Cereibacter sphaeroides 2.4.1: one gene and its partner. The protein of the gene in region 2 interacts with the protein of the main gene of each other region in a pairwise test. Links are inferred from orthologs where the notes say so. Each region holds a gene or a part of one and is shown on either strand. Other genes may lie near its edges.

Region 1 (15,117 bases), 1.9 Mb from region 2 along the record:
CCATCGACCATCCGCTCGATGACGGGATGGGCACGTATGGCGACACGATCCGCAAGCGTGCGCTGCGCTCGATCGAGGAACTGGTGAAGTTCACGCCGATCTCGGGCCGCAACCGCCTCCATTCGATGATGGAGACGCGGCCCGACTGGGTGCTCAGCCGCCAGCGCGCCTGGGGCGTGCCGCTCACCTGCTTCGTGAAGAAGGGGGCGAAACCCACCGACCCGGATTTCCTGCTGAAGGACCCGGCGGTCAATGCCCGCATCTCGGCCGCCTTCGAGGCCGAGGGCGCCGACGTCTGGTATCGCCAGGGCTTCAAGGCGGAGGTGCTGGGCGGGCTCCACGATCCCGAGGCCTATGAGCAGATCTTCGACGTGCTCGATGTCTGGTTCGACAGCGGCTCGACCCATGCCTTCGTGCTGCGCGACCGGCCGGACGGCACCGAGGACGGCATCGCCGACGTCTATATGGAAGGCACCGACCAGCACCGCGGCTGGTTCCATTCCTCGATGCTGCAGGCCTGCGGCACCAAGGGACGCGCGCCCTACCGGGGCGTCGTGACCCACGGTTTCACGCTGGACGAGAAGGGCATGAAGATGTCCAAGTCGCTCGGCAACACCGTGGTCCCGCAGGAGGTGATCGACCAGTATGGCGCCGACATCCTGCGGCTCTGGGTGGCGCAGGCCGACTTCACGGTCGACCAGCGCATCGGCAAGGAGATCCTGAAGGGCACCGCCGACAGCTACCGTCGGCTGCGCAACACGCTGCGCTACATGCTGGGCGCGCTCGGCGGTTTCTCCGAGGAGGAGCGCGTGGCCCCCGCCGACATGCCGGAGCTCGAGCGCTGGGTGCTGCACCGGCTGGCCGAACTCGATACCGAGGTGCGGCGCGGCTATGCGGCCTACGACTTCCAGGGCGTGTTCCAGAAGCTCTTCACCTTCTGCACCAGCGATCTCTCGGCCTTCTACTTCGACATCCGCAAGGATGCGCTCTACTGCGACGCGCCCTCGAGCCTCCGACGCCGCGCGGCGCGCACGGTGATGGATCTGCTGTTCCACCGGCTGACCACCTGGTTCGCGCCGATCCTCGTCTTCACGATGGAGGATGTGTGGCTCTCGCGCTTCCCCGGCGCGGACAGCTCGATCCATCTGCAGGACATGCCGGAGACGCCCGCGGACTGGCGCGACGAGCCGCTCGCCGCCAAATGGGCGACGCTGCGGCAGGTGCGGCGCGTGGTGACGGCCGCGCTCGAGGTGCAGCGCACGGCGAAGGTGATCGGGGCCAGCCTCGAGGCGGCGCCCGTCGTCCATGTGCGCGAGCCCGACGTGCTCTCGGCGCTGAAGTCGGTCGATTTCGCCGAGGTCTGCATCACCTCCGATCTGGCGCTGACCGGCGATCCGATGCCGTCCGAGGCCTTCCGCCTGCCGGAAGTGCAGGGGGTGGGCGTCGTGTTCGAGCGCGCCGAGGGCGCCAAATGCGAACGCTGCTGGCAATATCTGCCGGACGTGGGCACGCACAAGCACCCCGGCACCTGCGCCCGGTGCAATGACGCGCTCGGATGAGCGGGTGCGCGCGATCCTGATGGATCTCGCGCAGGCGCGGGGCAGGGGCGCGAGCTTCTGCCCCTCCGAGGCCGCGCGCCGCATGGGCCCCGACTGGCGCGCCCACATGGAGGAGGTGCGCCGCGTGGCGGATCTCTGCGTGGCCGAGGGCAGGCTCGTCATGAGCCAGAAGGGCCGTCCCGTCGATCCCGCGACCGTGCGCGGGCCGGTGCGGCTGTCCCTGCGGTGAAGGGCGCGGTCCTCACGCCGGTCGGCCGGGTCGTGCTGATCGAGGAGGACGGCACGCTCGTCCGCCTCTCCTGGAGCGACGAGGAAGCGGAGGGCGAGAGCCCGCTTCTCGCCGAGGCCGCGGCCCAGATCGCGGCCTATTTCGACCGCCGCCTGACCCGGTTCGAGCTGCCGCTGGCCCTGGGCTCCGGCCGGGCCGCGCTCTTTCACAAGGCGCTTCTCGCGATCCCCTTCGGCGAGACCCGCCGCTACGGCGAGCTTGCCCGCGGTCTCGGCATTCCGCCGCAGGCGGTGGGGCGGGCCTGCGGGCAGAACCCGCTGCCGATCCTCGTGCCCTGCCACCGGGTGCTGGGCGCGACCGGCCTCGGCGGCTTCTCGGCGCCGGGCGGGATCGAGACCAAGATCGCGCTCCTGCGCCACGAGGGCGCGCTTCTGATCTGAGCCGCCCTTGCGGAAGCGCCGCCGCCCGGCTAGCGGTGGAGGGTCCTGTGGCAGGCGGTGCGGATGAGCCTCTTTGTCCTTCTGGCGGTGCTCGGCGCGGCCTTCCTACATGCGAGCTGGAACGCGATCATCAAGGTCGGGACCTCGAAGGTCGCGGCCATGGTGATCCTGTCGGTGGCCGAGGTGCCCATCGGGCTCGCCATCGCGCTGACCCGGCCCTGGCCCGCGGCAGAGGTCTGGCCCTGGGTGCTCGCGGCGGGCTGCTGCCATTTCGCCTACAAGTCCTTCCTGACCTTCGCCTACGAACATGGCGACCTGAGCCGCGTCTATCCGATCGCGCGGGGGGCGGCGCCGATGGCGGTGGCGCTGGTGGGCGCCTTCGCGCTGTCCGACGCTGTGACCGCGGGGCAATATGCCGGGATCGCGGTGCTCGGCGCGGGCATCCTCCTGATGGCGCGCGGGGTCTTCACCTCGGGCGAGGAGCGCAGGCTTCTGCCCTTTGCGCTGGGCTCGGCGGCGGCCACGGCCTGCTACACGATGATCGACGGGCTGGGCGCGCGGGTCTCGGGCGACGCGGTGGCCTATGTGGCCTGGGTGTTCGTGGCCGACGGGCTCATCTTCGGCACCGGCATGGTTGCCTGGAAGGGGACGGCGCTCCTGCGCGCCGATGCCCGGGCCTGGGCTTCCGGCACGGCCGCCTGCGCCGCCTCCTACGGGGCCTATGCGATCTCGATCTGGGCCATGACGGTCGCCCCCATCGCGGTGGTCGCGGCGCTGCGCGAGACCTCGATCCTCTTTGCCGTGCTGATCGGATGGCTCGTCTTCGGCGAGCGGATGACGCGGGACAAGGCCATGGCCTCGGCGCTGATCGTGGCGGGCGTGATGCTCACCCGGCTCTGAGGGCGGCTCAGGCCCTCTCGCGGGGCGGCAGGATCTGCTGGGCGACGCCCGCCAGCACGAGGTAGATCGAGGTCACGACAAGGCCCCAGTGCGCCCAGCTCTGTTCGTTGAACTCGACCCAGGCGGCCCAGGCGGCAAAGAAGACCCAGGCCGAGGCCACCGGCAGCGAGATCATGCGCCAGCGGGCGGTCCGCACCGGATGGATGAACTTGAGGTTGGTGAACATCGCGGCGGTCAGCGCGAGGACGATGCCGAGGATGGTCCATTCCCCGGGCGAAATCGCGAAGAGCACGAGCACGACCATGTTCCAGCAGGCCGGGAAGCCCGCGAAGGAATAATCCTTCGTCTTCATGCGCGTATCGACGAAATAGATCGCCGATCCGTAGACGATGACGATGATGACGAGCCAGCCGGTCCAGCCGGTCAGAAGCCCCGACTTGAAGAGCGCATAGGCCGGGATGAAGACATAGGTGAGATAGTCGATGATGAGATCGAGCTGCACGCCGTCGTAGGTGGGCCAGTTCCGCTTCACGTCGTAGCGCCGGGCCAGCGGCCCGTCGACCCCATCGACGAGGAGCGCCACGACGAGCCAGAGGAACATCAGGCTCCATTTTCCCTCGACCGCCGCCAGCATGGCCAGCATCGAGAGCACGGCGCCCGTGGCAGTCAACAGGTGGACGAACAGGGCTTTGAGGCGTGCATTCATCTGCCCGTCATGCCGCATCCCGCGCCCTGAGGCAAGTCAGGCCGACGGTCGCAGCAGCCGTTCCGGCTCTCGATCGGACCCCGGTGCGGCGCGCCGTCAGGCGCAGGGGAGCGTCAGGCCAGTTCGCGCAGCCGTTCGAGGAAGCGTCGGGTGCGCGTCGCATCCTCACGTTCATCCGGGGCCTTGCCGGGACGCGCGAAACTGTCGAGCAGCAGCTGGCGGAAGATCTCCATCGCCACGGCCCGCTCCGCCTGACGGTCGTTCGTGGCCGGGTCGGGGGCGGCCGCGGCGACGGTCTCCGCCTGACGGTCGGCCGCTTCCTCGGCCTTCTGCGGCGTCGGGCCGATCTGGGCGGCCTCGATCTCGGCGGAGGAGAGCGCCCCGTCGCCATCCTTGTCCGCCCGGGCGATCAGCACCGCGAGCCCACCGGTCTTCGCGGGCGGCGGAGGGGGCGGCGCCACAGCGGCCTGAGCGGCGATCATCTCGTCGGCGCTGATCACCCCGTCGCCGTCCTGATCGGCCAGGGCCACGAGGGGGTTGCTGGAGGGGGCATCCTCCGCCTCGCCACCGCTCTCCATGGTCAGAAGCGCGTCGAGCTCGGCCGCGCTGAGCGATCCGTCGCCATCGGTGTCGCCGGCCTCGACCAGCGCCAGAAAGAGGGACCGGCCGTCTGTCCGCAGGGGAGTGCCGCGCACGGGGTCCGGCGGCGGAATGGCGGGAGCGGGCGGGGCGGTGCCCCCGCCGGCCGGGCCCGGCTGCCAGGGCAGGGCCTGCCGCAGGGCCGCAATCACCGCGGACGACCGGGCCGTTCCGGAAAGCGCAATCACGGTCATGGCTGCCTCCTGTCTAAAGGATCACGAAGCCACATTATGTGAAACTGGTGCACCATTCCTTTACCCGGACATGGAAAGTGCCGCGACTTGAAGCGAATCCTCCGGCCTTCAGGCGCGGGGATGGGCTTTCGCATAGACTTCCATCAGCCGGGCCCCGTCCACGGCGGTATAGACCTGCGTCGTCGAGAGCGAGGCATGGCCCAGCAGCTCCTGGATCGAGCGCAGGTCGCCGCCCGCGTTCAGCAGATGGGTGGCGAAGGAATGGCGCAGCGCGTGGGGCGTGGCGGTGGGCGGCAGACCGAGGGTCGCGCGCGCCCGCTCCATCGTGCGGGCGACGAGGCGCGGATTGAGCGGGCCGCCGCGGGCCCCGCGGAAGAGCACACCGGAGGCGAGGTCGAACGGGCAGAGCGCGGCGTAGCGCGCCACCGCCGCGCGCGCGACGGGGAGGGAGGGCACCAGCCGCTCCTTGTCGCCCTTGCCCGTGATGCGCAGCACCTCGGGCAGGGGATGGGCGGTGCCGGGCAGTCCCAGCGCCTCGGAGATCCGCAGCCCGCAGCCGTAGAGCAGCGTCACCACGGCGAGGTCGCGGGCGCGGATCCAGTCTTCGGCGGCGTCCTCGGCCACGGTGGACAGAAGCGCCTTCGCATCCGCCTCCGACAGAGGCCGCGGCAGCTTGCGGCGGAACTTGGGGCCGCGGGCCGAGAGGACGGCGGTCGCGTCGACGCCCTCGCGCTCGGCCAGCCAGCCGGTGAACTGGCGCACCGCCGACAGCGACCGGGCGAGCGAGCGGGCGCCGAGGCCGCGGGCCCGCTCATGCGCCATCCAGGCGCGCAGGTCGGCATGGGGCACCGAGGCCAGCCTCTTCAGCCCGTAGCCTTCGCCCAGATGCCCGGCGAGGAAGGCGAGCCACCCCGTCACATCGGCGGTATAGGCGCGGATCGTATGGGCCGAGGCGCCTTCGATCGCGCGCTGATGCGTGAGCCACGCCTCGAGCGCGTCGCGCGCCGCGGGCGGGATCGCGAGGCTCATGAGAGCCAGCGGCGCATCGTCCGCTCGAACACGGCCGCGAAGAAGGCGAGAAGGTCCGTGCCCTGCGTGGGCTTGAAATGCTCGGGATCCTCGGAGCCCATGACGAGCATCCCCGGCAGCCGGCCGCGCCCGAAATCGAGCCGCATGAGCGCCTCGGAGGCGATGCGGGGGGAGAGCTCGCCGTAGAGCGCGGTCCCGGGCAGCGCGCGCCGCAGCGTGACCGTGCGCAGCGGCACGTTGCGCCCGCCCGCCACATAGTCGGCGACGAAGCCCGGCTCGACCACCTGAAGCACGCCGCCCAGCCGGTCGATGGCGGGATCGGCCTCGCGCTGCGGGCTTTCCAGCACCAGCCGGATGCTCTCGACCCGCAGCGTCTGGGCGACCTCGGTCGAGAGGTTCAGCAGGAACTCCTCGAAGCCGAACGGATCCAGCATCTGCAGGATCGCCCGGTGGATGAGGTTGGTGCCGGCGAGGTTCTCGTAAGCCGCGGCGATGACCGAGCGATGGGTGTCCTCGAGCCGGTCGAGCCGGCCCTCCAGACGCTCCATCGCGATGCCGCGCAGGTCGATCACGTTGGCCCCCATCGCGCGCTCGTTCGCCGCGATCAGGGCCTTCATCAGGTCGCGATCCTCGAGGATCACCTCGGGGCTCGCGAGGATCTTGTCGCGCAGGTCCTGTTCGATCATGCCGTCCTCGCCGGTCAGAGGCTCACTTCAGAAGGATCGACTGACCGGTCTTGGCCCAGTCGGCGTTGAACATGTCGAGGCCCTTGTCGGTCAGCACATGGTTGGCCAGCGCCTTGATGACGGCGGGCGGGGCGGTGATGACGTCGGCCCCGATCCGGGCGCAGTCCGCGACATGGTTCGGCGTGCGCACCGAGGCGGCCAGAACCTCGGTCTTGAAGTCGTAATTGTCATAGACCTGACGGATGTCGGCGATCAGCTCCATCCCGTCGAGGTTGATGTCGTCGAGCCGGCCGATGAAGGGCGAGATGAAGGTGGCGCCCGCCTTGGCCGCCAGAAGCGCCTGGTTGACCGAGAAGCAGAGCGTGACATTGACCATGCGGCCCTCGTCCGAGAGCACCTTGCAGGCGCGCAGCCCGTCCCAGGTCAGCGGCACCTTGACCGCGATGTTCGGGGCGATCTCGGCCAGATGGCGGCCTTCCTCGATCATGTCCTCGGCCTTCGCGGCCACGACCTCGGCCGAGACGGGGCCCGAGACGAGGTTGCAGATCTCCTTCGTCACCTCGAGGATGTTGCGGCCCGACTTCAGGATCAGCGACGGGTTCGTCGTGACGCCATCCACCATGCCGAGGGCGTTGAGTTCGGCAATCGCCGCGACGTCGGCGGAGTCGACGAAGAATTTCATGGGGATCTTCCTTGGCTCGGGGTTCCGCGGGGGTGTCGCCCCCGCCGTCTGCGGTGTAATAGCGCATCGGGGCGCAAGGGAAAAGGGAAGCCGCGTGACAGGTCGCTTCGCAGAGGGCGCACGGGTGGGCGTTCTGACCACCGAGCCGCTGGGCCGCGTGCTCGATTATCGCGCGCCCGAAGGGGGCTGCGATTTGGGCGACTATGTGGTCGTGCCGCTCGGGCCGCGCCGGGTGATGGGGGTGGTCTGGGGGCCGGGCGAGGGCGGCTTCGATGCGGCGAAGCTCCGCGGGATCGAGCGGGTGCTCGACGCGGCGCCCATGCGCGAGGAGATGCGGCTCTTTCTGGCGCGGGCGGCCGACTACACCCTGACCCCTTTGCCCGCGATGCTGCGGCTCGCGAGCCGCGCGCCGGGTCTGGGCGAGCCGCCGGCGGTGCGGCGCGTCTACCGCGCCTCCGGCCACGAGCCCGCGCGCCTGACCGAGCCGCGCCAGCGGGTGCTCGACGCGCTGGCCGCCTATGGCGGAGCGCCGGTGACGCTCGCTGAGCTGTCGGCCGAAGCGGGGGTGACGGGCTCGGTGGTGAAAGGGCTGGTCAAGGCGGGCGCGATCCTCGAGGAGGAGGCGCCGCGCGACCTGCCCTATCCGCCGCTCGATCCCGGTGCCGCGCCCGTGCGGCTCGAGGGCGATCAGGTGGCGGCAGCCGAGGCTCTTGTCGCGGCGGTGGCGGCCGACAGCTACAGCACGACGCTTCTGAAGGGCGTGACCGGCTCGGGCAAGACCGAGGTCTATCTCGAGGCGGTGGCCGAGTGCCTGCGCCGCGGCCGGCAGGCGCTCGTGCTCCTGCCCGAGATCGCGCTCACCTCGGAATTCCTCGCCCGCGTCGAGGCCCGTTTCGGCGCGCGACCCGCCGAATGGCACTCGGGCGTGACCGCGACCGAGCGGCGGCGGCTCTGGCGGATGGTGTCCGAGGGGCAGGCGCAGTTCGTGGCGGGGGCCCGGTCGGCCCTGTTCCTGCCCTTCCGCGACCTCGGCCTCGTCGTCGTCGACGAGGAGCACGACACCTCCTACAAGCAGGAGGAGGGCGCGCTCTACAATGCGCGTGACATGGCGGTGCTGCGCGCCTCGATCTGCGGCTGCCCGGCGGTGCTGGCCTCGGCCACGCCCTCGCTCGAAAGCTGGGTGAATGCCGCGCAGGGCCGCTATGCGCGTCTCGACCTCGGTGCCCGCTTCGGCGCGGCCGAGCTGCCCGAGATGCATGCGATCGACCTGCGCCCCGAGAAGCTGCCCGCGAACCGCTGGATCTCGGAGGCTCTGGCCCGATCGGTCGAGGCCCGGATCGCGCGGGGCGAGCAGTCGCTCCTGTTCCTGAACCGCCGCGGCTATGCGCCGGTCACGATCTGCCGCGCCTGCGGCCACCAGATCGGCTGCGACCATTGCGATGCGCGGATGGTCGAGCACCGCTTCCAGAAGCGCCTCGTCTGCCACCAGTGCGGCGCGACGAAGCCCATGCCCGAGGCCTGCCCCTCCTGCGGGGTCGAGGGGCGGATGGCGCCGGTGGGACCCGGGGTCGAGCGGCTGGCCGAGGAGGTGGCCGAGCGCTTTCCGCAGGCGCGGGTGGCGGTGCTGTCCTCGGACCTCTTCGGCTCGGCGCGGGCGGTGAAGGAGCAGATCGCGGCCATCGCCGAGGGCGGGGCCGACATCATCATCGGCACGCAGATCGTGGCCAAGGGGCACAACTTCCCGCTCCTGACGCTGGTGGGCGTGATCGATGCGGATCTGGGTCTGCAGGGATCGGACCTGAGGGCTGCCGAGCGCACCTTCCAGCTGGTGCGGCAGGTGGCAGGGCGCGCCGGGCGCTCGGCGAGCCGGCGGGGCGTGGCGCTCGTGCAGACCTGCCAGCCCGAACACCCCGTGATCCGGGCGATCCTCGGCGGCGACGAGGAAGCCTTCTGGAGGGCCGAGGCCGAGGAGCGGCGCGTGGCGGGGATGCCGCCCTACGGGCGCCTTGCGGGCATCATCCTGTCCTCGCCCGATGTGGCGCAGGTCTTCGAGACGGGCGCGGAGCTTGCCCGGGCCGACGGCCCCCTGCGCCGGATCGGGGCGCAGGTCTTCGGCCCCGCGCCCGCGCCCATCGCCCGGGTGCGGGGCCGCCACCGGGTGCGCCTGCTGGTCAAGGCGGGGAAGGGCGCGCCGCTGCAGGCCGCGCTCGCGGAATGGATCGCGCAGGTGAAGCTGCCCGCGAACCTGCGACTCGCGGTGGACATCGATCCGCAGAGCTTCCTCTGACGGCGGCCGCCCCCCGTGCCGGAGGGGGCCTTCCCATCCGACGGCGCGCTGCCCCCCTGCACCGGAAGGAGGCCTGCTGCGTCCAATGGAGAAGCGCGCGTGCCCCTTTCGCGCTCCGATGGCGCGAGCGTGATCGTGCAGGGCCTCCGGTGCCGTCAGCGTGACTCGCACCGGCAGGCGGCCCTCCCTATATTCGTCCCCTGTCAACCGGAGGCCGCACCATGTTCCTGCTCAACCGTAAGAAGTCCGAGATGGTCTCTGCCGCCGAGGCGCTGCCCGGCCGGCCTGATCCGATTCCCACGGCCGAGACACATTTCCTGTCGGGCCTGCCGCTGAAATCGCCGGTGCCTGCGGGCATGGCCGAGGCGGTGTTCGGCATGGGTTGCTTCTGGGGGGTCGAGCGCAAGTTCTGGCAGGTGCCGGAAGGGGTCTGGCTCACCATGGTGGGCTATGCCGGCGGCTACACGCCGAACCCGACCTACGAGGAAGTCTGCTCGGGCCGCACCGGCCATACCGAGGCCGTCCGCGTGATCTACGACCCGTCCGTCGTCTCCTATGCCATGCTGCTCAAGCTCTTCTGGGAGAACCACGATCCCACGCAGGGGATGCGGCAGGGCAACGACAGCGGCACGCAGTACCGCTCGGCCATCTACACCTACGGGCCCGAACAGGCCGAGGCCGCCCGGGCCTCCGCCACCGCCTATCAGGGCGCGCTGAGCGCGGCCGGCCGGGGCCGGATCACAACCGAGATCCTTCCCGCGCCGCCCTTCTACTTCGCCGAAGCCTATCACCAGCAATATCTGGCCAAAAACCCGGCCGGCTACTGCGGCGTGGGCGGCACCGGGGTGTCCTGCCCGATCGGAACCGGGGTCGGCGCCGCGTCGCCCGCACGCTGAGCGGCGCTTGACGCGGGGCGGGGGCGGGGATAGGCCCGCCCCGACCGCACCGGAGGCTGCCCCATGCCCACCTATTCCGCCCTGACCACGCTCGAAGGCGAGGAGGCCGCCGAGGCCCTTGCCGACGCCCTCGAGCGGATGGAGCCCGAGCCGACCGGCGTGGGCGTGTTCGAGATCGAGGACGGCTCGGGTCTCTGGGAGGTGGGCGCCTACTTCCTCGAACAGCCCTCCGAGGCGGTGCTCGAGCTTCTGGCGACGGCCTTCGGCGCAAAGCCCTTTGCCCTGTCGGAACTGCCCGAGATCGACTGGGTGGCCAAGGTCCGCCGCGAGCTCTCGCCGGTCGAGGCCGGGCGCTTCTTCGTCTACGGCAGCCACGATGCGGACAAGGTGCCGGACGGCCGGATCGCGCTTCAGATCGAGGCGACCGTGGCCTTCGGCACCGGCCATCACGGCACGACGCTGGGTTGCCTCCGCGCCCTCGACCGGCTGGTGGAGGCGGGCTTCGTGCCTGCGAAAGTGGCCGATGTGGGCTGCGGCACGGCGGTTCTCGCCATGGCGGCCGCGCGCGTCTTCCCCGAGGCGCAGGTGCTGGCCTCCGACATCGACGAGGTGGCCGTCGAGGTCGCGGAAGCAAATGTCGCGATCAACGGGCTCGACGGGCGGGTCGCCTGCCTCGAGGCCGCGGGCTTCGATCATCCCGACATCGCCGCGGCCGCGCCGTTCGATCTCGTCTTCGCCAACATCCTGAAAGGCCCGCTGATCGAGCTCGCGCCCGCCATGGCCGCCCATGTGGCGCCGGGCGGCGGGCTGGCCATCCTGTCGGGACTGCTCGTGGTGCAGGCCGACTCGATCACCGAGGCCTATCTCGCCCAAGGATTCGAACTCGCCCAGCGAGAGGATCTCGGCGAATGGTGCTGCCTCGTGATGCGCCGTCCCTGAGCATCGGCGCGGCCCGGGCAAGCGCGCGGATCCCGGGCGCGCCCGGCGCGTGAAAATCCACGGCGCCGCCGATGGTGTGGCGCAGGCTTCCTGCTTTCACGGGACGTTGTCCGCTTTCTGCCGCGCTCGGCGGCCATGCCGCCTTCGGCCGGAAACGGCGGTGTCGGTGTGGGCTTCGGCGGGGCAGCCTGCTCCTGCGCCCCGATCCGGCGGCCGGCCTCGTGGCGCGGCTGCACGAGGGGCTTCTCCCCGGGCGCCGATCGCTCTCAGGCAAAGGAAAAGGCCGCGTCCCGGTGGGGAGCGGCCTTTGGCAGATGGTCCGGGAGAGAGCGTCCCGTCCTCTGCGGGCCCTCAGCGGCGGAGCGCGCAGATGTCATCGATATCGCCGCGGCAGAGACCGATGTCGTCGAGCTCGCGATCGCTGAGCTTCGACAGCGCCGCGCGGGTGGCGCGGGCGTCGTTCCAGGCCACGACGGTGGCGAGGAGGTCGCTCATGCGCTGCACGAAGTGGAAGGTGGAGATGGCGCCGAAGGGCGCCGGGCGGGTCGTCTCGAAGGCGGCCATGGCGTCTGTCCTTTTTTCAAACTGCTGAAGATCACAGCATCGCTGCGTCTGAACAGGCAAATAAGCCGGCGGCTTGATGTCGGCAATTGGTTCCGGAGCAATGCCGCATTGCAGAAAACGCAAGGCTCCAATTCATGAAAATGTCTTGTATCCCGGGCGCTTGGTCGGAACGGCCCCGTCGTCGTATCACGCGGAAGAAGTGTCGTTTTTCGACCATGGCTGCGGCTTTCGCGCCGTGGCGCCGTGCGGGACGCGGAAGGTGCTGGCAGGTGTTCCCGCTTCGTGCTAGCCCTTGCGGCAACGCGAAGCAGGGGGCGACATGAGGGTTCTGGGCATCGACCCCGGTCTGCGGAACATGGGATGGGGGGTGATCGACGTGTCGGGCACGCGTCTGGCTCATGTCGCAAACGGAATCTGCCACTCCGATTCGGGCGATCTGGCGCATCGGCTTCTGTCGCTGCACGGCCAGCTGACCGATGTGCTGGCGCGCTTTCAGCCCGACACGGCGGCCGTCGAGCATACGTTCGTCAACAAGGACGGTGTGGCGACGCTGAAACTCGGGCAAGCGCGGGGGATCGCGCTCCTCGTTCCGGCGCAGGCGGGGCTGGCGGTCGGCGAATATGCCCCGAACGCGGTGAAGAAGACCGTGGTCGGCGTGGGCCATGCCGCCAAGGAGCAGATCCAGCACATGGTGCGGCTGCATCTGCCGGGCGTTCACCTTGCAGGTCCCGACGCGGCCGACGCGCTCGCGGTCGCGATCTGCCATGCGCACCATGTGCAGTCCTCCGGCCGGCTCGAGGCCGCACTGGCGAGGGCCGCGCGATGATCGGCAAGGTGGCGGGGATCCTCGACTTCCGCGGCCCGGATCATGTGCTGATCGACGTCCGCGGCGTGGGCTACATCGTCTATGTCTCGGACCGGACGCTGGCCTCGATGCCGGGTCTGGGCGAGGGGGTCGCTCTCTATACCGAGCTCGTGGTGCGCGAGGATCTGCTGCAGCTCTTCGGCTTCCCCACGATGATCGAGAAGGAATGGCATCGGCTGCTGATGACGGTGCAGGGCGTGGGGGCCAAGGCCGGCATGGCGATCCTCGGCGCCCTCGGGGCGGAAGGGACCGCGCGGGCGATCACGCTCGGCGATGCGCGCTCGATCCAGGCCGCGCCAGGGATCGGGCCCAAGATCGCGCAGCGGGTGGTGCTGGAGCTGAAGAGCAAGGCGCCTGCGCTGATGGCAATGGGCGGCGGCACGGCGGCGCTGGCGCCCTCCGAGCCCCCGGAGCCCGAGCCCGGCACGTCGTCCGGCAGCCGCCGCAAGACCCGCGCGCCCGAGCCGCCGCGGCCCAGCCACACGGCCGACGCGCTCTCGGCCCTCGCCAATCTCGGCTACCAGCCGACCGATGCGGCGCAGGCCGTCGCGCAGGCCGCAGGCGAGAGCCCGGACGCCGATACGGCCGCGCTGATCCGGGCCGCCCTGAAGCTGCTCGCGCCGAAGTCATAACCCGATCCCGCCCCCGCCCGCGGCTGCCGGGCAGGGAACCGCGAGGGCCCCGCCGATCTTGCTGGAGAGGCTCCGCGGGGCCATATCTGCAACGGTTTCCGGTGAGGGAGAAGCATCCATGGGATACGTTCGCACAGGCATCCTGATGGCGGTCATGACGGCGCTGTTCCTCGGCGTCGGGGCGCTCATCGGCGGGCAGAGCGGCGCGATCATCGCGCTCGTGATCGCCGCGGGCATGAACCTCTTCACCTTCTGGAATTCGGACCGGGCCGTGCTCTCGATGCATGGCGCGCATGAGGTGGACCCGCGCGCGGCCCCGGATCTCTACAACATGGTCCGGGGGCTGGCCGACCGGGCCGGGATGCCGATGCCGAAGCTCTATCTGATCGAGACCGACCAGCCCAACGCCTTCGCCACCGGGCGCAACCCCGAGAATGCTGCGGTGGCGGTCACGCGGGGCCTTCTGCGGGCGCTGACCCCGGAAGAGGTGGCGGGCGTGGTGGCGCACGAGCTCGCCCATATCCGGAACCGCGACACGCTGCTGATGACCGTGACCGCGACCTTCGCCGGCGCGATCTCGATGCTCGCCAACTTCGCCTTCTTCTTCGGCGGCAGCTCGAACGAGGAGGGCGAGCGGCCGATGGGCCTCGTGGGCACGCTCGCGCTGATGTTCCTCGCGCCGCTGGCGGCGGGTCTCGTGCAGATGGCGATCTCGCGGTCGCGCGAATATGAGGCGGACCGGATCGGCGCCGAGATCTGCGGCCGTCCGCTCTGGCTCGCCTCGGCGCTGGGCAAGATCGAGGGGCTCGCGCAGCGCATCGACAATGTCCGGGCCGAGCGTAACCCCGCGACGGCGCACATGTTCATCGTGAACCCGCTTCATGCGATGGGCCACGACCGGCTGTTCGCGACCCACCCGAACACCGCCAACCGGATCGCGGCGCTCCGCGCCATGGCCGAGGGCGCGCCGCAGGCCTCGCGCATTCCCCGCGTGGCCGCGCGCCGCGGTCCGTGGAGCTGATGGCGCTTCCTGCTTGCATCCGCCGGCCCGTTCGAGGAATGTTCCGGCAAATCCGAGCGAGCGCATGACAAGTTCCGATCCGACCCTTCGCCCCGAGCGGCTGCCCGAAGACATGGACCGCGCGCTGCGCCCGCAGTCGCTCGAGGAATTCGTGGGGCAGGCCGAGGCGCGCGCCAATCTGCGCGTCTTCATCGAGAGCGCCCGGATGCGCGGCGAAGCGATGGATCACACGCTCTTCCACGGCCCGCCGGGCCTCGGCAAGACCACGCTCGCGCAGATCATGGCGCGCGAGCTGGGGGTGGGATTCCGCATGACCTCGGGCCCGGTGCTGGCCAAGCCGGGCGACCTCGCCGCGATCCTCACCAACCTTGAGCCGCGCGACGTGCTCTTCATCGACGAGATCCACCGGCTCTCGCCCGTGGTCGAGGAGGTGCTCTATCCCGCGCTCGAGGATTTCGCGCTGGATCTCGTGATCGGCGAGGGGCCGGCGGCGCGGACGGTGCGGATCGACCTGCAGCCCTTCACGCTGGTGGGGGCCACGACGCGGCTAGGCCTGCTGACCACGCCCCTGCGCGACAGGTTCGGCATTCCCACGCGGCTCCAGTTCTACACCGAGGACGAGCTCGACCTGATCGTGGCGCGGGGCGCGCGCATGATGGGCGTGGACAGCGACCCCGAGGGCACGCGCGAGATCGCCCGCCGCGCGCGCGGCACGCCGCGGATCGCGGGTCGCCTCTTGCGCCGGGTGGTCGATTTCGCGCTGGTCGAGGGGGACGGGCGGCTCACGCAGGCGATCGCCGACCGCGCGCTGACCCGGCTCGGGGTGGACCATCTGGGGCTCGACCTCGG
Region 2 (14,859 bases):
GGCAGACGGCACGCTGGAATGAATGAGGATCGGGGGCGGCCCGCTGCGGCCGCTTCCGAGGCATGAGGGCAGAGAGCCCTCGGCCGCTTCCGACGCGTGAACGCAGAAAGCTCTCGAGACGGCCGTCGGCGGCGTCAGCCGTTGCCCCAGATGACCTTCACATAGTTCTGCGTCTCGCGGTAGGGCGGGATGCCCGAATGTTTCTCGACCGCCTGCGGCCCGGCATTGTAGGCGGCAAGCGCGAGCTGCCAGGTGCCGAACTTGTTGTACATCATCTTGAGGTACCGCGCCCCGCCCTCGAGATTCTGATGCGGGTCGTTGATGTTCACCCGCAAAAGCTGCGCCGTGCCCGGCATCAGCTGGGCCAGCCCCGTGGCGCCCTTCACCGAGACCGCGCCGGGGTTCCAGCCCGATTCCTGCTGCACGAGCCGGAGATAGAGATCCTCCGGCACGCCATGCTTGCGCGCCGCGGACTTGGCCGATTCGAGGAACTCGCCCTTGTAGCGGCCGTTGTAGCGCGCCGTCGGCAGAGCCGCCGCCAGCTTCTCGACCTTCGGCTTCAGCCGGGTGGAGCTTTCGTACTGCTGCGACAGGCGCCCGTCGAGAAGTCGCGTCTGCGACTTGAAGATTCCCGCCCGGTTCATCGTGGATCGCTGGATCTTCAGCCCATCGGCCAGACCCGCGGTCGGCCCCGAGGCAAGACCCAAGCCCACGACCGCCGCGCCCAATGCACCGATCAATCGCCGCATGAAAACAACCTTCATCTGTCCCGCCCGCACATTACACGGATTGCCGGCAAGTTCGCCACCCTTTTGAACACAACCGGGGCGGGTGAGGCCGGGCGCCGCGCGGGTCCCGGCCCGGTGCGCCCGTCCGGCGTTGCGGGTGCGGCCCGGTCAGTGTAGCCATTCCGTTAACCACATCCGGGGCATCCTTCCCCGGCCACAGGATTCGGAGGAAGCATGGCGGGCTCGGTCAACAAGGTCATCATCATCGGCAATCTCGGCCGCGATCCCGAGGTGCGCAGCTTCCAGAACGGCGGCAAGGTGGTGAACCTCCGCATCGCCACGTCCGAGCAGTGGCGCGACCGCGCCTCGGGCGAGCGGAAGGAGCGCACCGAATGGCACTCGGTCGCCATCTTCGATGAAAACCTGGCGCGGGTGGCCGAGCAGTATCTGCGCAAGGGCTCGACCGTCTATATCGAGGGCCAGCTCGAGACGCGGAAGTGGCAGGACCAGTCGGGTCAGGACCGCTACTCGACCGAGGTCGTGCTGCGCCCGTTCCGCAGCTCGCTGACGATGCTCGGAGGGCGCGGCGAAGGCGCGGGCGCCGGCGGCGGCATGGGCGGTGGCGGCTACGAGGATCGCGGCGGGCCGGACAACTACGACAATTACGGCAGCGGCCCCCGCGGCGGCGCCTCCTCGGGCGGCGCCCCGAGTGGCGGCGGCCGCCGGAACGACCTCGACGACGAGATCCCGTTCTAAGCCCCCCGACCCGACAGGCCCGGACGGATCCGGCGCCGGCCGCGCCACGCTGGGGCCGCCTGGCCTTCGCTGTCCGAGCCCGAAGCCCGGAGCGGCCAGCCGCCGCTCCGAGCACGCCGCGCCTCAGCCCCGCGCCTCGGGATCGAAGCGCAGAAGACGCAGCGCGTTCAGCGTCACCAGCACGGTGGCGCCCGTGTCGGCGAGGATCGCGATCCAGAGCCCGGTGATCCCGAGGACCGAGGTCACGAGGAACACTCCCTTCAACCCCAGCGCCACCGCGATGTTCTGGCGGATGTTGCGCATGGCGGCGCGGGCGAGGCGGATCGTGGCCGGCACATCCGTCACCCGGTCGCGCAGGATCGCCGCATCCGCCGTCTCGAGCGCCACGTCGGTGCCCGAGCCCATGGCCACGCCCACGCTCGCGGCCTTCAGCGCGGGCGCATCGTTGATGCCGTCGCCGATCATCATGACGCCCCCCTGCCCCGCCATCTCGCGGATGGCGGCGAGCTTGTCGTCGGGGCGCATCTGCGCGCGGAAGCCTGTGCCGAGCCGGGCCGCGATGGCCTCGGCGGTGCGGGCATTGTCGCCGGTGAGGATCGTGGCGCTCACGCCCATCCGGCCCAGCTGCCGCACCGCTTCGGCCGCATCCCCACGCGGCTCGTCGCGCAGCGCCAGAAGCCCCAGCGTCCGACCCTCGCGGAAGAGGACCGTGACGGTCTTGCCCTCCGCCTCCAGCGCCTCGGCGCGGGCGCGGGTTCCGGCATCGAGCACGCCCCTTTCGGCCGCGAAGGAGGGACTCGCGACCCAGAGGTCTTCCCCCTCGACACGGGCCTCGGCCCCGCGCCCGGCGAGGCTGCGCGCGGCCTCGGCCGGCAGGTCCGGCGCGCCCGCGGCCTCGGCCCGTGCAAGGATCGCCTGCGCCAGCGGATGGGCCGAGCCACGCTCGACCGCGGCGGCCAGCGCCAGCACCCGGACCTCGGACTCGACGCTCAAGGTCACGACATCCGTCACCTCAGGCCGCCCGCGGGTGAGCGTGCCGGTCTTGTCGAACGCCACCTGCCGCACGGCGGCCGCGGCCTCGATCACCGCGCCGCCCTTCATCAGGAGACCGCGCCGCGCGCCCGAGGCCAAAGCCGAGGCGATGGCCGCCGGCACCGAGATCACCAGAGCGCAGGGGCAGCCGATCAGGAGGAGCGCGAGACCGCGATAGATCCAGGTGGACCAGTCGGCCCCGGCGGCGAGCGGCGGCAGCACGGCCACGGCCACGGCCAGCCCCACGATCAGCGGCATGTACCAGCGGCTGAACCGGTCGATGAACCGCTCGGTCGGGGCACGCGCTTCCTCGGCCTCCTCGACCAGGCGGACGATGCGCGCGATCGTGTTGTCCTTCGCCGCGCGCGTGACGCGGATGCGCAGGGCCGCATCGGTCGCGACCGCACCCGCGAAGACCGCCTCGCCGGGGCCCCGGGTCACGGGGATGCTCTCGCCCGTCACGGGGCTCTCGTCGAGCCCGCCCTGCCCCTCGAGGATCTCGCCGTCGGCCGGGATGCGCTCGCCCGGCCGGACGCGGACGATCTGGCCGGGTTGCAGGCCGGCCGCGGGCACCTCCAGCGTGCGTCCGTCCTGCTCGAGCCGCGCGGTCTCGGGCACGAGGCGCGAGAGGGCGCGGATCCCGTCGCGGGCGCGGCTCGCCGCCACCCCTTCCAGCACCTCGCCCACGGCGAAGAGGAAGATGACCAGCGCTGCCTCCTCCGCCGCGCCAATGAAGAGCGCGCCTGCGGCGGCGACCGTCATCAGCCCCTCGATGGTGAAGGGCTGGCCGAGCCGCAGGGCGGCAAAGGCGCGCCGGGCGATGGGCACGAGCCCGATGAGGCAGGCCAGCGCGAAGGCCACCGGCCCGACCGGCCCGGGCACCAGCGCCTCGACGGTCCAGGCGCAGGCCAGAAGCACCCCGGTCAGCAGGACGAGACGACCCTTCGCGGTTCGGTACCAGGCGCCCGGCTCGGCTGCCTCATGGTCGTGGGAATGGCTGTGCGCGTGCGGCGCGTCTGTCCCGCAGGCGCCGCAGCCGCAGGCCGCTTCGGCCGCCTCGGGCAGGACGAAGGGCTGCGCCTCGGCCCGCGGCGCGATGCCGAAGCCGAGCTTGCGCACCGTGGCCTCGACCGCCTCGGGGCCGCCCTGCCCTTCGTCGAGCGAGAGCTTCAGCCGCTCGGACATGATCGCCACCTCGACGCCGCTCACGCCCGGCAGGCGCCCCACCGCATCGCGGATCCTGCCCGCGCAGGAGGCGCAATCCATCCCCGTCACGCGCCATTCGTGCACCGCTCCACTCGTGTCGTTCGTCATCTCACTCTCCCGCCCGGGGGCGCTTGTCCTCAACGACTCAGGAACCTAATGTCTCTAGCAACTATAGGTTCAAGGGGTTTCTCATGCTCACGATCGGGAAACTGGCAGAGGCGGCCGGCGTGAAGGTGCCGACGATCCGCTATTACGAGCAGATCGGGCTGCTGCCGCCGCCCGAGCGCAGCGCGGGCAACCAGCGGCTCTACGGACACCGGGCGGAGGAGCGTCTGGCCTTCATCCGCCACGCGCGCGATCTGGGCTTCCCGCTCGAGGCGATCCGGGATCTCCTGAGCCTGTCGGACCGGCCCGACCAGTCCTGCGAGGCGGCCGACGCCATCGCGCGGGCGCAACTCTCCGCGGTGCGGGCGCGGATCGGGCGGCTGCGCGCGCTCGAGGCGGAGCTCGAGCGCATGATCGGCCAGTGCGCCCATGGCACGATCGCCGATTGCCGGGTGATCGAAGTGCTGGGCGATCATGCCCACTGCGCGCACGAGCACCGGAAGGAGCCCTGATGGGACTGTCGCTCGCGGCCTATGCGGGGGCGGCGCTGGCCGAGATCGCGGGATGTTTCGCGGTCTGGGCTTGGTGGCGGCTGGGCGCCTCGGCGCTCTGGCTGGTGCCGGGGGCCCTGTCGCTCGGCACCTTCGCCTGGCTTCTGGCGCTGACCCCGGTCGAGGCGGCGGGCCGGTCCTATGCTGTGTACGGCGGGGTCTATGTGGCGGCCTCCCTCCTCTGGCTCTGGGCCGTCGAGGGCGTGCGTCCCGACCGCTGGGACATGGGCGGCGCGGCCCTCGTCCTCGCCGGGGCGGCGGTGATCCTCTGGGCGCCGCGGGGCTGAGGACCGTCCGCGTGCTGGGAATGCGACATGACGGAGCCGGCACCCGGAGGTGCCGGCCCCGAGGTCCGGTCCCGCGTGGGAGGCCGCGGGGCCGGGCGCGCCGTCAGACGGCCGAGGGCACCGCGGCGGGCACCACGATCCGCCGCTTGACCAGCGCCAGCGCGAGAACCGAGACCGCCGTGCCCGCCACGAGGGCGATCCCGAAGCCCGTGAGGTTCGTCACGGCATTGGGGATCGGCAGGACGAAGATCCCGCCGTGCGGCACGCGCTGCGCCACGCCGAGCGCCATGCAGATCGCCCCCGCCACCGCCGAGCCCGCGATAAGGCTCGGGATCACCCGCAGCGGATCGCGCGCCGCGAAGGGGATCGCGCCCTCGGTGACGAAGGCGAGGCCCAGCACGAAGGCCGCATTGCCGGCCTCGCGCTCTTCCGGGGTGAAGCGGGCGGGCAGAAGCCGGCACGCCACCGCGAGCGCGATGGGCGGCACCATGCCCGCGCACATGACGGCCGCCATCGGCTCCAGCACATTGGCCGCGATGAGCGTGGTGGCGAAGGCATAGGCCGCCTTGTTGACGGGCCCGCCCATGTCCACCGCCATCATGCCGCCGAGGAGCAGCCCCAGAAGGGCGGCCGACGTGCCCTGCATCCCCTGCAGGAAGGCGGTGATGGTGGCCAGCAGCCGCGCCGTGGGCTCGCCCACGACATAATACATCAGAAGCCCGGTCAGCGCCGTGCCGAGAAGCGGCAGGATCAGCACGGGCTTCAGCCCCTGCAGGGTCTTCGGCAGCTTGATCGCGCGGTTGAGCCAGAGGACGCCGTAGCCCGCGATGAAGCCCGCGACGATCCCGCCGAGGAAGCCCGCGCCGATGGTGCCCGCGATGACGCCGCCGGTCATGCCGGGGGCGAGGCCGGGCCGGTCGGCGATGGACCAGGCGATGTAGCCCGCCAGCGCCGGCACCATCAGCGTGAAGGCCCCCTTCGCGCCGATCTGGAACAGCGTATGGCCGAGCGTGCCGGCATACTGGTCCTCATAGACGTAGATCCCGCCCAGAGCGAAGGCGATGGCGATGAGAAGCCCGCCCGCCACCACGAAGGGCAGCATGAAGGAGACGCCCGTCATCAGGTGCTTGTAGACGCCGACCTTCTTGGCCTCGGGCTGCGCGGCCTCGGAGGAGGCCGATCCGGCCTGCATCCGCGCCTCGGCCTGCGCCTTGCGGATCAGGCCCGCGCCGTCGGTGATCGCGGGCTTGGTGGGCGAGAGGAACAGGCGCTTGCCGCCGAAACGCCCGAGATCCACCTGCTTGTCGGCCGCGATGATGACGAGATCGGCCGCCGCAATCTCGGCCGCGGTCAGTTCGTCCTGCGCGCCGACAGAGCCCTGGGTCTCGACCCGGATCTGGTGACCCTGCGCGCTGGCGCCCTCGACGAGCCCCTCGGCCGCCATGAAGGTATGGGCGATGCCGGTGGGGCAGGAGGTGATGGCCACGATCTTCAGCGCGCCCTCGGCCGCGGCAGGATCCGCGGCCGGAGCCGCGGCGGCGCCGGATCCGGTGCGGGCCAGCACGCCCGGCGCATCTTCCAGCACCTCGGCCAACGTCGCATGGATCGTGGGGCGGCCGGCGAAGCGGGCCTCGTCGGCCGCGGCTCCGCCGGGCTCGGTCACGAGCAGCACCTGACTTGCGCCGCTCACCGCCTCGGGCGGCAGCGCGTCGGTCACGGTCTCCTGCGTGCGCAGCTCGACCGCGATGGCGCGGCCCAGCCCCTGCGCGGCCTTGCGCAAGGCCTCGCGCGCGAGGGCCGCATGGGGCCCGAAGCTCCCCGTCGAAATGACGGCGACGATGCCTGTCATGTCCTCTCTCCCTGATCGGCCGTCCGGCCCGCGGCGCGGATCCAGTCCGCCGCCGCCATCCTCTCCACGCGCGCCTCGAGGGCGCGCACCTGATCCACGCCCGGCAGATGCGGGCCGGGGTTCTGCAGCTTGGCCGCGGCGAAGGCCGTGGCCCGCGCGGCGGTGGCGCGAAGCGGCAGCCCCTCGACCAGCGCCGAGGCGAGGCCCGCCACCATCGCATCCCCCGCTCCGACCGTGCTGCCGCGCGACAGCTGCACCGGGCGCGCCACGACCGCCCCGTCCGACGAGACGAAGAGCGCGCCTTCGGTGCCGAGCGAGACCACGACGAGCGCGATCCCGCGGGCCGCGAGCGCCGCGGCGGCCGCGGCCAGATCGGCCCGGTCGGCGAGACTGCGCCCGACCCAGCCCTCGAGCTCGTGCCGGTTGGGCTTGATCGCATCCGGTAGGACGGGGGCCGCCAGCACCTCGGCCAGCGGGGCGCCCGAGACGTCGCAGAGCACCCGCGCGCCGCGCTCCTGCACCCGGGCGGCAAGCCGCGCGGTGGCCGAGGCCGGAAGGCCCGCGGGCTGGCTGCCCGAGATTACCACGAGTTCGCCCGCCGCGACCGAGCCCAGCCCCTCGGCCAGCGCCGCAAGATGGCCCTCGTCCGCCGGAAAGCCGGGCAGGTTCAGGTCGGTGGTGCGCCCGTCCTCTTCGAGGATCTTGACGTTGGTGCGCGTCTCGCCGGCCACCCGCAGCATCCGGTCGGCGATCGATTTCTGCGCAAAGAGCGCCTCGAAGGGCGCGGCATTCGCCCGCCCCAGAAGACCGTGGGCCGCGACCGAGACGCCCCAGTCGGCCAGCACCGAGGCCACATTGATCCCCTTGCCGCCCGGATCGTGGCGCACGGCCGTCGCGCGGTTGACCTCGCCCACCGCCAGATGCGGCAGGCTCACCGTCTGGTCGATGGCCGGGTTGAGCGTGACGGTATGGACGCGGCTCATGGGGCCTCCGCGGCGAGGGCCCGCACGGCTTCGGCGTCGGAACAGGCCAGCGCGTGTTCGGCCAGAGCCCTGAGCCCCGCCCGGTCGGACTGGCGCAGACGCTCCTTCACCGCGGGAATGTCGCGCGGGGTCATCGAAAGCTCGTCCACCCCGAGGCCCGCAAGCAGCGCCGCGCCGAACGGATCGCCCGCGATGCCGCCGCAGACCCCCACCCAGCGGCCATGGACCGCCGCGCCCTTCACCGTCAGATCGATGAGCCGCAGGACGGCCGGATGCAGGCTGTCCGCCTCGGGGGCGAGCTCCGGGTTCTGCCGGTCGATGGCCAGCGCATATTGGGTAAGATCGTTGGTCCCGATCGAGAAGAAGTCCGCGTGGGCGGCGAATTCCGCCGCAAGAAGCGCCGCGGAGGGCACCTCGACCATGATGCCCAGCGGCACGACCGGCGCGTCCAGCTCCTGCCGGATCCGCTCGCAGGTGGCGCGCAGCTCCAGAAGCTCGCCGAGCGAGGTGACCATCGGGAACATGACCGAGATCTGCGCCCCGCCGGCCGCCGCGCGATAGAGCGCGCGCAGCTGCGGCACCAGCAGGTCGGGCCGGCGCAGCAGGAGCCGCGCGCCGCGCACGCCGAGGAACGGGTTCTCCTCGCGCGGGAGGTCGAGATGGGCCACCTGCTTGTCGCCGCCGATGTCGAGCGCGCGGATCACCAGCGGCCGCCCCTCGAGCGCGCGCGCCATCGCCGCATAGGCTTCGGCCTGCTCGTCCTCGGTCGGGCTCTCGCTGCGTTCGAGGAACAGGAACTCGGTCCGCATCAGACCCACGCCCTCGGCACCCTGCCCCAGCGCGAAGGCTGCCTGCTCGGCGAGGTTGATGTTGGCGCCGATGTCGATCCGGTGCCCGTCGCGCGTGGTGGCGGGCAGCGCCCGCGTCTCGGCCGCCCGGGCGCGGCGTGCCTCTTCCGCCGCGATCCAGTCGCGGGCCGAGGCGAGGTCGGCTTCCGACGGATCGAGATAGAGCCGCCCGCCATGGCCATCGACGATGGCGCACGCGCCATCTTCCAGCCGCTCGACCACCGCTCCCGTGCCCACGACCGCGGGCAGGCCCAGCGTCCGGGCGAGGATCGCCGTGTGCGAGGTGGGACCGCCCAGCGCCGTCACGAGGCCCGCAACTTTCGCGGGGTCCAGTCCCGCCGCATCCGAGGGCGAGATATCCTCGGCCACGAGGATCGTGTCCTCGGGCAGGTCGGCCAGCCGCGACCGGGCAAAGCGCGGGTCGATATGGGCAAGCACCCGCTGGCCCACGTCGCGCAGGTCGGCCGCGCGGGCAGCCAGCACCGGGTTGCGCAGGGCCGAGAGCCGCGCCGCCATGTCCTCATAGGCGCGATGCCAGGACCAGGCGAGGCCGTGCCCGTCCACCAGCCATTGCGAGGCGAGCGTGATGAGATCGGGATCGGCCAGCAGCCCCGCCTGCGCCCGGAAGATGGCCGCATCCGATTCTCCCAGCCGCCGCGCGGTATCGTCGGCGAGGCTGTGGAGCTGTTCCGCCGTCTGGCCCAAGGCCGCATGAAGCAGATCGGCCGCCCGGGCCAGCTCCACCGGCTCGTCGGGGATCTCCATCCCGTCGGTGGCGATCCGGGTGATGCGCCCGATGGCCAGACCCGGCGCGGCCGGCACGCCCTCGATGGCGCGCGGAGACGAGGGCGGCACCCAGCCGCCGGCCGCGGCGGTCGCGCGGCGCTTCTCCTCGGCGCGGGCCGCGTCGGCCTTCTCCCGGGCGCTGAGCCCGGTCATCGTGACCTTCAGCGTGGCGAGCGCCTCGGCCGCGCCCTGCCCTTCGGCCGAAACGGTGATCGCATCGCCCGACTTCAGCCCAAGGCTCAGAAGCGAAATCATGTTGCGCGCATCCGCCGTCTCGGCGCCGTGCCGGATGCGGATGCGGCAGGGGAAGCGGCGCGCCGCCTCGGCCCATTCGGTGGCGGGCCGGGCATGGAGCCCGGTCGGGTAATCCAGCACCCAGTCGAAGGACTGCGCGAAATCGCCCGCAGGCTCGGCAGTGGCCGCAGCGCCCGCGGCCACTCCGTTCAGCGCGTCGGACAGCGCCTGCCGGTCGTCCGTCGCGGCGAGGACGGCCAGCCGGTCCTCGTCCTGCAGAAGCCGGGTCAGCCGGCGGAGGATCTCGATATGGCCGTCCGACCGGGCGGCGATGGCCACCACGAGCCGCGCCCGCTCGCCCGCGTTCCATTCCACGCCGTCGCGCACCTGAAGCACAGCGATGGCATCCTTCTGGATCAGGTCGCGGTCCTCGACCGTGCCGTGCGGAATCGCGATCCCCTTGCCGAGATAGGTGTTCGACACCGCTTCGCGCCGCAGCATGCTGGCCTCGAAGCCGGGCCGCACGCAGCCCGCCGCCACGAGCGCCGCCGCCGCCTGAGCGATGGCCTCTTCCTTGGACGACGCGCGCGCGTCCAGTTGGATCAGTTCGCGCGGGATCTCTCCCTGCCTGGTCAATGACGTCACCGACTCCTCCCCAGATCGCCTATGGATTCATCATAGCGGAATGTGGAAACGTTTCCACCAAGAATTTTCCTGTCTTTGGTGTCTTGGCGGTGGAACGGGCTGAAGCCTTGTCAAACGGCCCCGTCCGGCGCATTGTCGAGCGGGATTGGCAGTGGAAACGATTGCGGATGACCGTCAGCATCAAGGATGTCGCCCGGGCGGCAGGGGTCGCTCCCTCCACGGTCTCGCGGGCTCTGGGCAAGGGCCCCGTCAGCGCCGAGGTCCGCGCGCAGGTCGAGGCGGCGGTGCGCGCCACCGGCTACCAGCCCAATCTCTCGGCCCGCCGGCTGCGCTCGCAGGTGCCCGCCACCGTGGGTCTGGTGCTGGCCGACATCCGCAATCCCTTCTTCACGCGCCTGAGCTTCGGCGTCGAGGATGCGGCCTACCGGGCAGGGCTGCGGGTGTTCCTGTGCAACACGGACGAGGATCCCGCCCGCGAGGCGATGCATCTGGAGATGATGGCCGGCGAACGTGTCAGCGGGCTGATCCTCGCGCCCACGCGCGAGCTTCGGCCCGAGGCGCTGCGACGGCTGCAGATGCCCGTGGTGCTGGTCGACCGCGATCCCGAGGGCGCGGGCTGCGACGCGGTCACGCTCGACAACGAGGGCGCGATGCGCACGCTCGTCGATCATGTGGTGGCCAGCGGGCGGCAGCGGATCGCGGGCCTCTTCGGGGCGAACTCCTTCACCGGCGAGGCCCGTGCCCGGGGCTTCGTCGCCGCTCTGGCGCGGCACGGGCTGGCTGCCCTCGTCCATCGCGCCCCGCCCAATGCGGTGGCGGGCTACGCGGCGCTGGCCGACTGGCTCGAGGCCGAACGCCCCGAGGCGCTGATCGTCAGCAACGGCCTCTTTCTCGAGGCGGCGGTGCGCTTCTGTCACGACCGCGGCCTCGTCATCCCGCGCGATCTGGCGGTGGCCGGGGTCGACGACGATCCCTGGACCGGCATCGTCAATCCCGGGCTGACGGTGCTGCGCCAGCCCGCCGAAACCATGGGCCGCGAGGCGTTGACGCTGCTCCTCGCGCGGCTCGAGATGCCGGACCGGCCGCGGCGAAAGCTGGTGCTCGAGAGCGAGCTCGTCCCGCGCGATTCGACGGCCCCTCGGCTTCTGTCGCGCGACGAACCGGCCGCCTGAGCCGCCATCCGGAGCGAGCCGCCGGAGGCCCCGCTGCGCGGCCCGCGCACAGCTCTGGCCGCCCGGCCTGAACTCGACGTCCGGAAGACCGGCCCCCTTTCCGCCACGGCAGGGCGGAACAGGAGTGCGGGACCGATGTTGCGAGAGCGACCGCCACCCCCGAGGCCGCCATGGAACCCAGGGACGCCCGCCTCTTCGTGCTCCTGCTCGTCGCGCTGAGCGCAACCTCGGCCGGCATCATCGTCAACCTCTGGCCCTACTGACCCGCTCCCGATCCGCCTCCGTCGAGCACGCCCCCTGAGACAGACGGTCACGGTCCTGCGCTGGAACAGCGGGCGCACTGCCGGGTTCTTCCTGAAAAGGGAGGCAGGAATGAATACCGGCATGACTGGCAGAGCTCTCTCTGGCCGTTCGGTGCTGGTCGTGGAGGACGATTTCTTTCTGGCCCACGACCTTGCCGCCATTCTGGAGGCGGAGGGCGCCGAGGTGCTGGGTCCGGCCGGAACCTTGACCGAGGCGCTGGATCTCGCCAGCAGCAGCGCCTGCGATGCAGCCGTTCTGGACGTGAACCTCCGCCACCTGACCGTGCAGCCGGTGATCGAGGTGCTCGAGCGGCGGGGCGTGCCGCTCGTGCTTCTGACCGGCGCGAGCCCCGAGACGCTGCCGCCCGATATGCGGGCGCTTCCGCTCATGATGAAACCGGTGGAGGCCGCGGCTCTGGTGGCCCATCTGGCCGCCTGCGGCTGACCGCGCCGGCGTCGGCGCAGCTTCCGTTCAGGCCGCGCGCACCTTGTCGGGTGCCTCGCACTCCGGCTCGATCACCCGCATGAGCGCCATCAGGGACCGCTCCATCTCATCGAGGGCGAAGCTCAGAGCCTGCAGCGCCTGCTCCTGCGCAGGCGCGATGTCGCGCCCCTCCGCCGCGGCGGCGAGGGTCAGCTCGCGCGCCTCGGCCAGCACGCGCATCAGTTCCGTGGGGTCGGTCGGCGTCGCGCGGCCGGGTCCCGCGGCGATCGAGGCGCTCTCAAGCACCCGGCATGCTTCCGTCTGGACGGCGGCCAGCACCGGCCGCACCCGCTCGACCGTTCTGTCGGGCAGCCGCGCACGGCCCGAGATCACGCCGCGGTCGAGGATCACCAGCGCATACCAGAGGGCTTCCACCGCATCGGCCGCTTCGCGCAGCCCCGCGCCGCTGCGCACCTGCGGCGTGAAATGCGTTTCCGCGATCCGGTCGTAGAGTGCGAAGAGATGCCCCCGGAACCTCTGGTGGAGGAAGTAGCGGTTGCGCCTGTCATCGGTCGTGACGCCCTTGTGGATCAACCCGAGAAACTCCCGGCAGTCGTCCATCGCCTCGCGCAGCGACAGGACGGCGCGATTGCGCCCGAACTCGGGCCAGACGAGGAAGCTCGCCGCGGTGCCGAAGATCGTGCCGAGCACGACGGCTCCGGACAGGGCAAGGGCGCTGCGGCCGTCGGGGCTCGGGTCGAGCGCCACGATGGCGGCCATCACCGCGGCATAGGTCAGGCCCGGCCAGATGGCGGCGAGACTGTTCGACAGGACCGCCGCCAGCAGCAGGGCCGGGAGGCTGGAGCCGCCGAGCAGGCCCGTCACCGCAAGCCCGAGCCCCGCCCCGAGCGCGGTGCCCGCGATCCGGGAGATCCCGGCGCCGAGCGTGGCATCGACGCTGGTCCCGATGGTGAAGAGCGCCGCGATCACCGCCCAGGATTCCAGATCCGGCGCGAGAGGCCGCATCAGGAGATGCACGGCGAGCGTTGCCACCGCTGTCTGCACCGCCACGCGCAGCGCATGGCGGCGGCTGGACATGATCCGGTAGGCGGCAAACTGGAACACGATCCTCTCCTTCGGCACGACCGGCGGCGGTAACCCGAACCCGGGGTCCGCGGTTCGCGCACAATCGCGCGACGAGCCCGCCCGGAGGCCGCCGGGCGCCCTGCGGCCGGGAACCCTCGGCCGGCTGGGCAGTATCTGCTTCGGATCAACCAAAGGAGAGCGAGATGCCGCAAGCCCCTGCCCCTTCGGTCGCTGCCATCGGCGGACGGCCCCTCCATGCGATGCTCGTGCCCTTCCCCATTGCCTGCCTGACCCTCACGCTGGGCGCGGACCTCGCCTACTGGGCCACGGGAAACCTGATGTGGCAGCATTTCGCGGAATGGCTCCTCCTGATCGCCGTGGTCACCGGGGCCGTCGCGGCGTTGCTCGGGGCGATCGATCTGCTCGTGCGCCGTCCGCTGCGGCGGCTGCGCATCGGCTGGATCCACGGGCTCGGCAATCTCGTGGCGCTGGGGCTTGCCGTGGTGAACAGCTTCGTTCATGCGCGCGACGGCTGGACCGGTGTCGTGCCGTGGGGGATCGTGCTTTCGGCGGCGACGGTGGCCGTCATGGCGGTGACCGTCTGGCTCGGCCTCTCGATGGTCTTCCGCCATGGTGCGGGGGTGGCCCGTCATGACTAGGATCCGTCTCCTCCCGCTCGCGCTCCTTGTGGCGGCTCCCGCCTTCGCGGCCGACGGTTTCGACGTCAGCACCCAGATCGGGCCGGATCCGGTTCTGCCCGCGCCCGAGATGTCCCTGTTGCCCGACCTGACGGTGGCCGAAGTGGTGGGCTGGCAGGAGGGCGAGACGCCGACCGTGCCCGAGGGCCTGAGCATCGCCGCCTATGCGACCGGCCTCGCCAATCCCCGCACCGTCCACACCCTGCCCAACGGCGACGTGCTGGTGGTGCAGTCGCGCGGCCCGGCGGGAGAGCCCGTCTCGCGGCCGAAGGATCTCATCCGCGGCTGGATCATGGCGATGGCCCATGGCGGCGGCGGCGACCAGCCGCCGAGCAACCGCATCACGCTTCTGCGCGACGCCGACCGCGACGGCACGGTGGACGAGCGTCATGATCTGCTCACCGACCTGAACTCGCCCTTCGGCGTGGCCTGGATCGACGACCGGCTCTATGTGGCGGCGACCGATGCGATCCTCGTCTATCCCTACACGCTCGGACAGACCGAGATCGTGGCCAAGCCCGAGGTGCTGACGCCGCTGCCGGGCGGCCCGATCAACCACCACTGGACCAAGGATCTCGCGCTCAGCCCGGACGGGGCGAGCCTCTTCGTCTCGGTCGGCTCGAACTCGAACATCGTCGAGAACGGGATCGAGGCCGAGAAGGGCCGCGCGGCCATCTGGCAGGTGGATCGCGAGACCGGCGCGGCCCGCGTCTATGCCTCGGGCCTGCGCAACCCCAACGGGCTCACCTTCCACCCCGAGACGGGGAGCCTCTGGACCGTGGTCAACGAACGCGACGAGCTCGGGCCGAACCTCGTGCCCGACTACATGACCTCGGTGCAGGAGGGCGCCTTCTACGGCTGGCCGTGGAGCTACTACGGCCAGCATGTCGATCCGCGCGTCCATCCCGAGCGTCCCGATATGGTTCAGGCGGCCATCCCGCCCGACTATGCGCTGTCGAGCCATGTGGCGGCGCTGGGGCTCACCTTCTCCTACGGCTCGGCGCTGCCCGAGGCCTGGCGGAGCGGCGCCTTCGTGGGCGAGCACGGCAGCTGGAACCGCGATGCCTTCAACGGCTACAAGGTGGTCTATGTGCCCTTCGTCGACGGCCGCCCCGCCGAAACGGCGCAGGACGTGGTGACGGGCTTCCTCGACGGTGACCGCGCCCA

The links.
Region 1: the proteins of ssb (region 2) and RSP_RS11100 interact in binary tests that used the Escherichia coli proteins (3 or more experiments, as listed by UniProt). The link is inferred for Cereibacter sphaeroides 2.4.1 from one-to-one orthologs.

What each region holds. Positions count from the first base shown.
Region 1 is NC_007493.2:2,290,994-2,306,110, reverse strand. What follows is about bases 6,774-9,754. They hold RSP_RS11100 (primosomal protein N'), read left to right. Parts: upstream 6,774-7,158; coding sequence 7,159-9,351; downstream 9,352-9,754. Other genes in these bases: msrA (peptide-methionine (S)-S-oxide reductase MsrA), read left to right, coding at 9,573-9,754; fsa (fructose-6-phosphate aldolase), read right to left, coding at 6,774-7,064. Outside these bases: ileS (isoleucine--tRNA ligase), read left to right, coding at 1-1,559; RSP_RS11140 (DUF3253 domain-containing protein), read left to right, coding at 1,543-1,788; RSP_RS11135 (methylated-DNA--[protein]-cysteine S-methyltransferase), read left to right, coding at 1,785-2,228; RSP_RS11130 (EamA family transporter), read left to right, coding at 2,292-3,128; RSP_RS11125 (CDP-alcohol phosphatidyltransferase family protein), read right to left, coding at 3,136-3,852; RSP_RS11120 (EF-hand domain-containing protein), read right to left, coding at 3,948-4,667; RSP_RS11115 (tyrosine recombinase XerC), read right to left, coding at 4,776-5,696; RSP_RS11110 (DUF484 family protein), read right to left, coding at 5,693-6,382; more of fsa, read right to left, coding at 6,405-6,773; more of msrA, read left to right, coding at 9,755-10,247; RSP_RS11090 (50S ribosomal protein L11 methyltransferase), read left to right, coding at 10,311-11,186; RSP_RS11085 (DUF1127 domain-containing protein), read right to left, coding at 11,538-11,750; crossover junction endodeoxyribonuclease RuvC, read left to right, coding at 12,070-12,576; Holliday junction branch migration protein RuvA, read left to right, coding at 12,573-13,247; zinc metalloprotease HtpX, read left to right, coding at 13,366-14,268; Holliday junction branch migration DNA helicase RuvB, read left to right, coding at 14,333-15,117.
Region 2 is NC_007493.2:365,960-380,818, reverse strand. Bases 1-2,723 are described here. They hold ssb (single-stranded DNA-binding protein), read left to right. Parts: upstream 1-962; coding sequence 963-1,484; downstream 1,485-2,723. Other genes in these bases: RSP_RS01910 (heavy metal translocating P-type ATPase), read right to left, coding at 1,608-2,723; RSP_RS01920 (lytic transglycosylase domain-containing protein), read right to left, coding at 135-749; serS (serine--tRNA ligase), read left to right, coding at 1-22. Outside these bases: more of RSP_RS01910, read right to left, coding at 2,724-3,830; RSP_RS01905 (MerR family transcriptional regulator), read left to right, coding at 3,914-4,339; RSP_RS01900 (YnfA family protein), read left to right, coding at 4,339-4,665; RSP_RS01895 (fructose-specific PTS transporter subunit EIIC), read right to left, coding at 4,769-6,514; pfkB (1-phosphofructokinase), read right to left, coding at 6,511-7,497; ptsP (phosphoenolpyruvate--protein phosphotransferase), read right to left, coding at 7,494-10,010; RSP_RS01880 (LacI family DNA-binding transcriptional regulator), read left to right, coding at 10,178-11,182; RSP_RS01875 (response regulator), read left to right, coding at 11,567-11,929; RSP_RS01870 (FUSC family protein), read right to left, coding at 11,957-13,051; RSP_RS01865 (DUF2231 domain-containing protein), read left to right, coding at 13,198-13,653; RSP_RS01860 (PQQ-dependent sugar dehydrogenase), read left to right, coding at 13,646-14,859. UniProt on the Escherichia coli protein: Plays an important role in DNA replication, recombination and repair. Binds to ssDNA and to an array of partner proteins to recruit them to their sites of action during DNA metabolism. Acts as a sliding platform that migrates on DNA via reptation.